DNA from 3 places in the Lelliottia nimipressuralis genome. Region 1 is predicted to be linked to each of the others. Evidence: predicted binding sites of a transcription regulator. Region 1 holds the regulator's gene; each other region holds the start of a gene.
The links. The regulator CRP, encoded in region 1, controls carbon source genes, mostly activating them, when cyclic AMP is high. The targets are predictions, from matches to a motif close to ATGTGANNNNNNTCACAT.

Region 1 (3,281 bases):
TAAACCCAACCATTGCCCAGCCGTAGTTTTTGCGGATGATCAGATAGCCGACCAGGGTAATGACCAGCATTCCCAGCAGGGTATAGCCGTCAGGAACATGGAAGTGCAGTGTGATACCGGCAATCACCAGCCCGGCAAACGTCCCGAGCGCACGGTGCAGTATTCGCACGCGCGTCGCGCCATAGCCATTCTGCGTGACAAACAGCACGGTCATTAAAATCCAGTAGGGCTTGGGTAAGTGCAGCGCGACGCCCATCAGGCTGGCGATGCTCAGCATCACGCTGATGCGTGCGGCATTGCGCAGGGCGGAAGATTTCAGTGATAAATAGCTTTTCAGTGCCGGTAGCAGCGGCAGACGCTTTTGTTTATCGGCCATCAGGTCGCGCGGGTAGAGCGGGCGCTGAGTGCGCAACACGCGTGCGATGCGGCTAAAGTGCCACGCGCAAAACTGCCCAACCGGATTATCCGGATGCTGACGGGCAATTTTCTCCAGCGCGCCCAGCTGTTTATCCATTGTAAAACGCGTGGGATAACGGTGGTAAAGAATATCGTCAGCCAGCACCCGCAGGCGGGCCGCGACCGTCTGGGCATTCCAGCGGATCACCGCTTCGGCGTGGCTGCGCTCCACCAGTTTTTGCACCTCCTGCGGGTGATGCAGACTGACCGAAATATGCTCCTGTAGATCAAGCCCCACCTGGAAGACGCGCAGCAGTCGCTTGTATTCATGGTTTTTATTGGCCGCCAGCATATGCAGCTGCTGATAGCACTGGCTGATTAAGTCGACCACTTTTTGCTGGCGCGTAAGCAGCGGGGGCAATGATTTTTCCGGGTCTGTGTGTTGCGTCAGCAGGGTGTATTTGGCTTCGCAATAGTCCGCGAGCTGGACGTAGAGCAGGCTCAGGGATTCGCGCAGGGGCTGCTCCCGCCACATCCAGAACCAGAACCAGTTAAACAGCCCGTACCACAGGGTACCGAACGTATAGATCAGCAGCGGCTCCCAGACGGGCATATTTCCGGCGAGGCTCAGTGTGAAAATAGCGGCTATCAGTGAGGCGGGCAGTAGGCGAGCGTGCAGCGAACTGATCTCCGCCGTGACGCCCAGCGTCATAGCCAGCACGGTCAGGATTAACGGCAGCGGGATATCACGGGCCAGCAGCAGCTGCACGGCCAGGCTACATCCGGCGAACAGGCAGCCGCCGATAATCAGGCGTTTGAAAAAGCGTTTATGCGGTGTATCGAGACCGGCAATGTTGCAGCAGGCAGGAACGAGAGAGAACAACAGCCCATGTTGCAGATGGCCCAGGATTAAACCGACAGCCACGGGAAGACATAACACCAGAGTTTGACGTAGTGCGTAGTTAACTTCGGGGTGATAAATCAGCCTGCGCCACATGATCGTCAGAGACAAAAACGGCGTGACACCTCGCGATGGCACGCCGTTCGTTCCGGAATTAACGCGTTCCGTAGACCACGATAGTTTTACCGTGAGCGGAGATCAGGTTTTGATCTTCCAGCATTTTCAGGATACGGCCAACGGTTTCACGAGAACAGCCGACGATCTGACCAATCTCCTGACGGGTAATTTTAATTTGCATACCGTCCGGGTGGGTCATGGCGTCAGGTTGTTTCGCCAGGTTCAGCAGGGTCTGCGCGATGCGGCCTGTTACGTCCAGGAAGGCGAGGTTACCCACTTTCTCGGAAGTGACCTGCAGGCGGCGAGCCATCTGCGAAGAAAGACGCATCAGGATGTCCGGGTTCACCTGGATCAGCTGGCGGAATTTCTTATAGGAGATCTCTGCAACTTCACACGCGGTTTTCGCACGCACCCAGGCGCTACGTTCCTGGCCTTCTTCAAACAGGCCCAGTTCACCGATGAAATCGCCCTGGTTCAGATAAGAAAGGATCATCTCTTTCCCTTCTTCATCTTTGATCAGCACTGCCACCGAGCCTTTGACGATGTAATACAACGTTTCCGCTTTTTCACCCTGGTGAATCAGCGTGCTCTTCGATGGGTACTTATGAATGTGGCAATGAGACAAGAACCATTCGAGAGTCGGGTCTGTTTGCGGTTTGCCAAGCACCATGCGCTGTTATCCTCTGTTATAAGCTGTCTCAGAGTCAAAATCGCATCCTGACTCTGGGGTTGCAATCGAATTCTTACCCGTACCTGGGAAGTGGCTGTCGCACTGTTCGCAGCCAGTAAAGTTTGATGTCCTCTGCATACATGTGTAACGTCAATGTATTACTGTAGCATCGAGACTGTTTTAGCATAGCTTTAGCCGCGTGTCTCCTGGTGTCTCGCTTCAGCATGATGCAGGTCGCCTTCCGTTGCGAGAATTGTAACGCACGCGTAATCTGTTCGGAAAAATGCAACTTTGGAGTTAATGAAAATGCAAGCGCGTGTGAAATGGGTTGAAGGTTTAACGTTCCTTGGCGAATCCGCTTCAGGACACCAGATTTTGATGGACGGCAACTCCGGAGATAAAGCGCCAAGCCCGATGGAAGTGGTACTGATGGCGGCGGGCGGATGCAGCGCGATTGACGTGGTTTCGATTCTGCAGAAAGGTCGTCATGACGTGACGGACTGCGAAGTGAAGCTGACCTCAGAGCGTCGCGAAGAGGCGCCACGTCTGTTTACGCACATCAACTTGCATTTTATCGTCACCGGTAAAGAGCTGAAGGATGCGGCGGTTTCCCGTGCGGTGGATCTGTCTGCGGAGAAGTACTGCTCCGTGGCGCTGATGCTGGAAAAAGCGGTGAACATTACGCATTCCTACGAAGTGATCGACGCTTAACACTACGCCCGGTAGCGCTACGCTTGCCGGGCCTGTCACCGCATGATTCAGCCGGATAGCGAAGCGCTCCCCGGCGACTGAACTCAGGCGATCTTCTTGCCTTCCATCAGCCGTTGCACCAGCGGCATCATGATCAGCTCCATCGCCAGCCCCATCTTCCCGCCCGGGACCACTAATGTATTGATATGGGAAATGAATGAGCCCTGCAGCATCGCCAGCAGCCAGGGGTAATCAATGTCTTCCAGATTGCGGAAGTGAATCACCACAAAACTCTCGTCCAGCGACGGAATTGTTTTCGCCGCAAACGGGTTAGAGGTGTCCACCGTCGGGACGCGCTGGAAGTTGATGTGGGTCCGCGAGAACTGCGGCGTCAGGAAGTTGATGTAATCTTCCATCGAGCGCACGACCGAATCCATCACCGCTTCACGCGAATGGCCGCGCTCGCTCATGTCACGGGTCAGCTTCTGAATCCACTCCAGATTGACA
Region 2 (3,281 bases), 420 kb from region 1:
ACGATGCCGTTCGCCAGCCCATCCTGTGGAGAGCGGGTGACAACTTCATGGCCGTCGAGGGTGACGTAACCACTGGTGCGCGGCAGCGCGCCGTACAGCACTTTCATCAGCTCGGTACGCCCGGCCCCCATCAGCCCGGCCACGCCAAGGATTTCGCCCTGACGCAGCGTGAAGGAGACATCGTTTACGCCCGGCCCACACAGATTGTCGACTTTCAGGCGGACAGCGCCCGGCGTTTTGTCGAGACGCGGATACTGTTCTTCCAGCTTGCGCCCCACCATCATCTCAATCAGCGTATCTTCGGTCAGCGAGGAGACCTCGCGCTCGGCAATAAATTGCCCGTCGCGGAATACCGTCACGTCATCGCAAATCTCGAAGATCTCTTTCATGCGGTGGGATATATAGACGATCCCGCGCCCCTGAGATTTCAGCTCGCGGATCACGCGGAACAGGGATTCGGTTTCTGTATCGGTCAGGGCGTCGGTCGGTTCATCCATAACGATGACTTTCGACTCGAAGCTCAGCACTTTGGCGATTTCCACCATCTGCTGATCGCCAATAGACAAGTCGCCTACCAGACGGTCGCTTTTAAAGCGCAGATTCAGCTTCGCCAGCAGAATGTCGGCTTCGGCGTACATCTTTTTCCAGTCGATTTTGCCAAAGCGATTAACGAATTCACGGCCCAGGAAGATGTTTTCCGCAATGGTGAGCTGCGGGATCAGGTTCAGCTCCTGGTGGATAATACCAATCCCGGCTTCCTGAGAGGATTTAGGTCCGGTGAAGGTCGTCTCTTTCCCCAGCCACAGCAGCGTTCCGGCGTCACGGGCATAAATGCCGGTGAGCACTTTCATCATTGTGGATTTGCCAGCGCCGTTTTCACCCACCAGCGCCATAACGCGCCCGGAGTAAACGTTTAACGCGGCACCGGAGAGGGCTTTTACGCCCGGGAACGATTTATCGATCCCTTTGAGTTGCAATAATGCGTCCATGATGGCCTCAGAACGTGACGCCAGCACAGAGAATGATATTCGCATACGGGGAACACTCCCCGCTGCGAATCACCGCCTGACTGTCTGCGGTTTGTTGTTTGAATTGCTCGTGCGTTGTGTAACGAATTTCTATGGTGTTTCCCTGGTGTTGTTGCAGTTGCTCAATATGGCTGAGCAACGTTTCGTGGAGTTGCGGATTATGTTGTTTGATCTCCGTCGCGAGAATGGCCGCCTCAACCTGCATCTCCGACGTCACCACGCCCAGTACCTGCATAAACGAGGGCACGCCCTGCGTTAACGCCATATCAATACGGGTTGTGCTGCGCGGAACCGGTAAGCCTGCATCGCAAACCACCAGCGTATCGGTATGCCCAAGACGGGAAATAACCGATGAGATTTCAGAATTGAGTACCGTGCCTTTCTTCATTTTCTTGCTCCACTAGCGAAACGTTTCGCTAAAAGAAGTGTAGCCGCAAGAGTGTTCAGAAAACCATCATGACGTAACAGAATTGTGATCAACGTCGAAACGTTTCGCTAAGTGAAATGTGGGGGCATTTTGGGAAGTGTTTTACCTGGTGGCGCCTCGCTTATACGGCCTACGGTTTCGTAGGGCCGTGCAAGCGAAGCGTCACCGGGAGAAGGTGTTGCGGAGGTTAAATCTCGACCTGCGTGCCTAACTCAATCACGCGGTTAGGCGGGATTTCAAACTGGTCAGGTGCGCGCAGGGCGTTACGCTGCAGGATGAGGTACAGCTTGCCGCGCAGACGCAGATACCACGGACGTTTGCCGACAATCAGCGACTCGTGCGACATAAAGAACGAGGTTTCCATCATTCGACAGCTCAGCCCTTCCAGACCGCAGCGGTGGAACACCTCTTCCACGTTCGGCGTTTCGCGCCAGCCGTAACTCGCCACCACGCGCCAGAAGGTCGGAGAAAGCTGTTCGATCTGCACACGGCGCACGTTGTGGACGTATGGTGCATCTTCGGTTCTCAGCGTCAGCAGGATCACGCGCTCGTGCAGCACTTTGTTGTGCTTGAGGTTGTGCATCAGGGCAAACGGAATCACGTTCAGTGCGCGTGACATATAAACTGCGGTGCCAGGCACGCGTACCGGCGGCGATTTCTCCAGCGAGGCAATCATCGCTTCCAGAGAGTTACCATGCTCGTGCATACGGCGCAGCAGGCGGAAGCGCTCGCTCTTCCAGGTGGTCATCACCAGGAACATCACCAGCCCCAGGGTCAACGGCAGCCAGCCGCCGGAGACGATTTTGTCGAGGTTTGCTGAGAACAGCGGTACATCGATGCAGAGGAAGCCCACCAGAATCAGCGCAACCAGGAATTTATTCCAGTGCCAGTTCCGGTACGCCACGGTGGTCGAGAGAATCGAAGTCAGCACCATCGTACCCGTCACCGCAATACCGTACGCCGCGGCCAGGTTGCTGGAGTGCTCGAAGCTGACAATCACGATCACCACGGCGAAGTAGAGCAGCCAGTTGATGAACGGAATGTAAATCTGGCCAGACTCCATCTCCGAGGTATGAATGATGCGCATCGGCGACAGATAGCCCAGACGAACCGCCTGGCGCGTCAGGGAGAAGACGCCGGAAATCACTGCCTGAGAGGCAATGACCGTCGCCAGAGTGGCAAGGATAAGCATCGGCACCAGCGCCCAGTCAGGCGCCAGCAGGAAGAACGGGTTCTTGATCGCTTCCGGATGTTTGAGCAGCAGCGCGCCCTGACCGAAATAGTTCAGCACCAGAGACGGCAGAACCACGGTGAACCAGGCCAGACGAATCGGCAGCTTACCGAAGTGCCCCATATCCGCATACAGCGCTTCCACACCGGTGATCGACAGCACCACGGCGCCCAGCGCGACGAACGAAACCGTTTTGTATTCCAGGAAGAAGTGGACCGCCCACATTGGGTTCAGCGCCTGCAGCACTTCTGGGTTGGCGATAATACTGCGCAGACCGAGTGCCGCCAGAATCAGGAACCATGCCAGCATAATGGGTGCAAAGAGTTTACCCACCAGCCCCGTACCGTGCTTCTGAATAGCAAACAGCAGCGTCAGCACAATGATGGCGAGCGGAACGACCCACGTATCCAACTGCGGCGCAATAATCTCCAGCCCCTCAATTGCTGAGAGCACCGAAATCGCCGGGGTAATCACCACTTCTCCATAGAAGAAGCTGCCACCGATCAGGCCGATAATCACCAGGAACGAGGTCATTTTTGCCGATGTATTACGCCCGGCAAGAGACATGAGGGTCAGGATCCCGCCTTCACCGGCG
Region 3 (3,281 bases), 1.1 Mb from region 1:
AGGCGTGCTGTTCGCCGCCGTGACGGTGCCGTGCTTGCGGTCAAACGCAGGACGTAATTTTGCATAATCATCCAGCGTCGAACTGCCACGGATATTGTTATCTTCACTGAGCGGTTCGCGATACGGCGGGATATAGGCCGTCATCACTTCATCCGCCAGTTTTCCCTCGGACCACGCCAGCGCGGCACGCTGATGCGAGCGATGTGCCAGGGCATCTTGCTGTTCGCGGGTGATGCCGTAGGTTTTCGCCATTTGCTCTGCGGTATCGCCCATTCGCAGGCCGGTAGAATATTCCGCGACCGCTGGCGGCACCGGCGCCAGATCGCGCAGACGCAGGCGGGAGAATAGTTTGAGACGCTGCCCCATGGTGCGGGCTTTATTGACATCCACCAGCACACGGGCCAGCTTTTTACTGACGCCAATCGGCAGAACGGAAGAGGAGTCGGCCCCGCCTGCAATACCGGCGCGAATGGTGCCGGTCATCAGGCTTTCCGCTACGTTAGCGACGGCCTGGAAGCTGGTCGCACAGGCGCGACTGACGCTGTAGGCATCGGTATGGACGTTCATTCCCGTCCCAAGCACGATTTCGCGGGCGATATTGGGTGCTTCCGGCATCTGGACGACCTGGCCAAAAACCAGTTGTTCGATGACCTCTGGGGGTATTTCGCTGCGAGCCAGCATCTCCCCCACTACCATTTTCCCCAGATCGACAGCCGGTATTCCGTGAAATGCCGTCGCCTGACGTGCAAACGGAGTACGTAATCCGCTGACAATGGCAATGCGGTCACCCTGACGGGTGACGAGCGGTAGTGCCTGACTCATAAAAGTCCCCTGTAAATGATATAAGCGCAAAGTGGTCTGACCTGATAACAGTTTTAACCATTTTTTTACATAGAGCCAATCGGGGAAGCGAAAAAGTGCGAGCTAAGACACAGAGAAGAAAAGAAAATGCCCCTGGGTCACAGGGGCATTTGAGGTATTTTTTGCGGGCCGCGACTTTGCCTTATCAGGACTACGAAACTGCAGGTCAGATAAGTAAAAAATCACCCGGCAACTTTACGGAGAAATTAACGCAGACCGAGCTGGAAAATCAGAGTTTCAGCTTCACACGCAAAGATGAAATCGATATCAAGCTTCACGCCACCGTCCACTTCCGTGAGGGTGGATTTGATTTCACAGGGATCGGATTCCACGTCGCGCGCGCGTTTGGTCAGCGCGGCTAAGGTTTCTTCTGCATCCGAACGTTTGCTAAATACGCGGCTGTAAGACGCGGTGCAATCGGTGTTATCCATAATGGTACCGACATCCATACAGCAGCAAACCGGGGTTTCATCAGCACTGCATTTACTCATAGCTCAAGTTCCTCTGCATTCGCGCACGGCGCGAGATAAACACGTTGCTGATATTTTACGCCCTGGCCGTGGCTCTCTCCAGCCGTTAATGGCGCAAACGGGGATAAGTGACCGTTATCACACTAAAAAATGATCTAACGCAAAAATCACCCTTTCTGCTGAGTGCCGGTGGTCGCATTTTTGCCACAGAGATCTCGTTTCAAAAAACATCTTTGAAAAACTTCAGAAACATACTTGCAACATCCCATCTGGTCCGACCTATACTCTCGCCACTGGTCTGATTTCTAAGTGTTACCGCAGACCCTACACTTCGCGCTCCTGTTACTCTATGTAACATATATTGCATAAAAATAACTCAATGAGGTTATGGTCATGAGCCAGAAAACCCTGTTCAAAAAGACTGCGCTGGCAGTCGCAGTGGCAATCGTATCAACCTCCGCCTGGTCAGCGGGCTTCCAGCTTAACGAATTTTCTTCCTCTGGCCTTGGCCGTGCATATTCTGGGGAAGGTGCGATTGCCGATGACGCAGGCAACGTGAGCCGTAACCCGGCGCTGATCACTATGTTTGATCGCCCAACCTTCTCAATGGGTGCCGTTTATATCGATCCTGATGTGAACGTTACCGGGAAATCCAATTTAACCGGACAGAGTGCTAACCAGGACAACATCGCGCCCGTGGCGTGGGTACCTAACATGCACTTTGTTATGCCAATCAACGATCAATTTGGCTGGGGCGCATCCGTCACATCCAACTATGGTCTGGCAACAGAATTTAACGACAGCTACGCGGCCGGCATTTATGGCGGTAAGACTGACCTGCAGACCATCAACCTCAACCTGAGCGGCGCGTATCGTCTGGACAGCAACTGGAGCTTCGGTGTGGGCTTTGATGCGGTTTACGCGAAAGCCAAAATCGAGCGCTATGCGGGTTCACTCGGTCCACTGCTGGCAGGCCAGCTGCAGGGGATGGTGCCTCCATCCATGCTGGACGGTATTAACTCCCCTGACGATCAGATCGCTTACCTGAAGGGTGACGAGTGGGGCTTCGGCTGGAACGCCGGTATCCTTTATGAGCTGGATAAAAACAACCGCTGGGGTCTGACCTACCGTTCTGAAGTGAAAATCGACTTCGACGGCGACTATAAAAGCTCCATTGACCCGAACCTGAGCAACATCTTTGCCAGCATGGGCCTGACCGGTCTGCCAGCGGGCACCGGCGGCAGAACCCAGAGTGGCGCGCTGACGCTGAACCTGCCAGAAATGTGGGAAGTGTCTGGTTATAACCGCGTGGCACCGCAGTGGGCTGTCCACTACAGCCTGACCTACACCAGCTGGAGTCAGTTCCAGGAGCTGAAAGCCACCGGCAACGACGGCCAGACGCTGTTCTATAAAGATGAAAGCTTCAAAGATGCTTATCGTATCGCGCTGGGTACGACCTACTACTACGATAAGAACTGGACCTTCCGTACCGGTATCGCGTTCGATGACAGCCCGGTTCCTGCGGACAAACGCTCCATTTCTATCCCGGATCAGGACCGTCTGTGGCTGAGCGCCGGTATGACTTATGCGTTTAACGACGATGCGTCTATCGATGTGGGTGCTTCTTATATGCACGGTCAGAACGTCAGCTTCACCGAGGGTGAAGGCCCTGCTGCGTACACCTTTAAATCTGAAGGTAAAGCCTGGCTGTTCGGTACCAACTTCAACTACGCGTTCTAATCGCGCCAGCATTAAAAAAGGTGAGCATTTGCTCACCTTTTTTTATTTATTCTTTATCTATCTCTGAAAGTTCATTCTCGATAGCTTTGGCATTCGGATTGTCTTCCGGTTTCAGCTTACCGCCGTTGGCAATAAAGTCGTGATTCTGGAAGTAGGCTTCACGCACCATAATGTACGGATCGGAAGACTGTCGGAGCAGGCCGTCGGAAT

Region 2: rbsD (D-ribose pyranase) is a predicted target of CRP. The motif match lies at 1,499-1,516, and genes of this name have one in related genera.
Region 3: ACB496_RS15125 (YfcZ/YiiS family protein) is a predicted target of CRP. The motif match lies at 1,458-1,475, and genes of this name have one in related genera.

The regions. Positions count from the first base shown of each region.
Region 1 covers NZ_CP167172.1:4,251,456-4,254,736, reverse strand. Annotated here, with positions in the region: gene ACB496_RS20495 (YccS/YhfK family putative transporter) at 1-1,393, opposite strand, end outside; gene crp (cAMP-activated global transcriptional regulator CRP) at 1,452-2,084, opposite strand; gene ACB496_RS20485 (OsmC family protein) at 2,391-2,795, shown strand; gene ACB496_RS20480 (phosphoribulokinase) at 2,879-3,281, opposite strand, start outside.
Region 2 covers NZ_CP167172.1:4,668,337-4,671,617, forward strand. Annotated here, with positions in the region: gene rbsA (ribose ABC transporter ATP-binding protein RbsA) at 1-989, opposite strand, end outside; gene rbsD (D-ribose pyranase) at 997-1,416, opposite strand; gene kup (low affinity potassium transporter Kup) at 1,643-3,281, opposite strand, start outside.
Region 3 covers NZ_CP167172.1:3,165,512-3,168,792, forward strand. Annotated here, with positions in the region: gene fadI (acetyl-CoA C-acyltransferase FadI) at 1-822, opposite strand, end outside; gene ACB496_RS15125 (YfcZ/YiiS family protein) at 1,068-1,352, opposite strand; gene fadL (long-chain fatty acid transporter FadL) at 1,725-3,071, shown strand; gene mlaA (phospholipid-binding lipoprotein MlaA) at 3,118-3,281, opposite strand, start outside.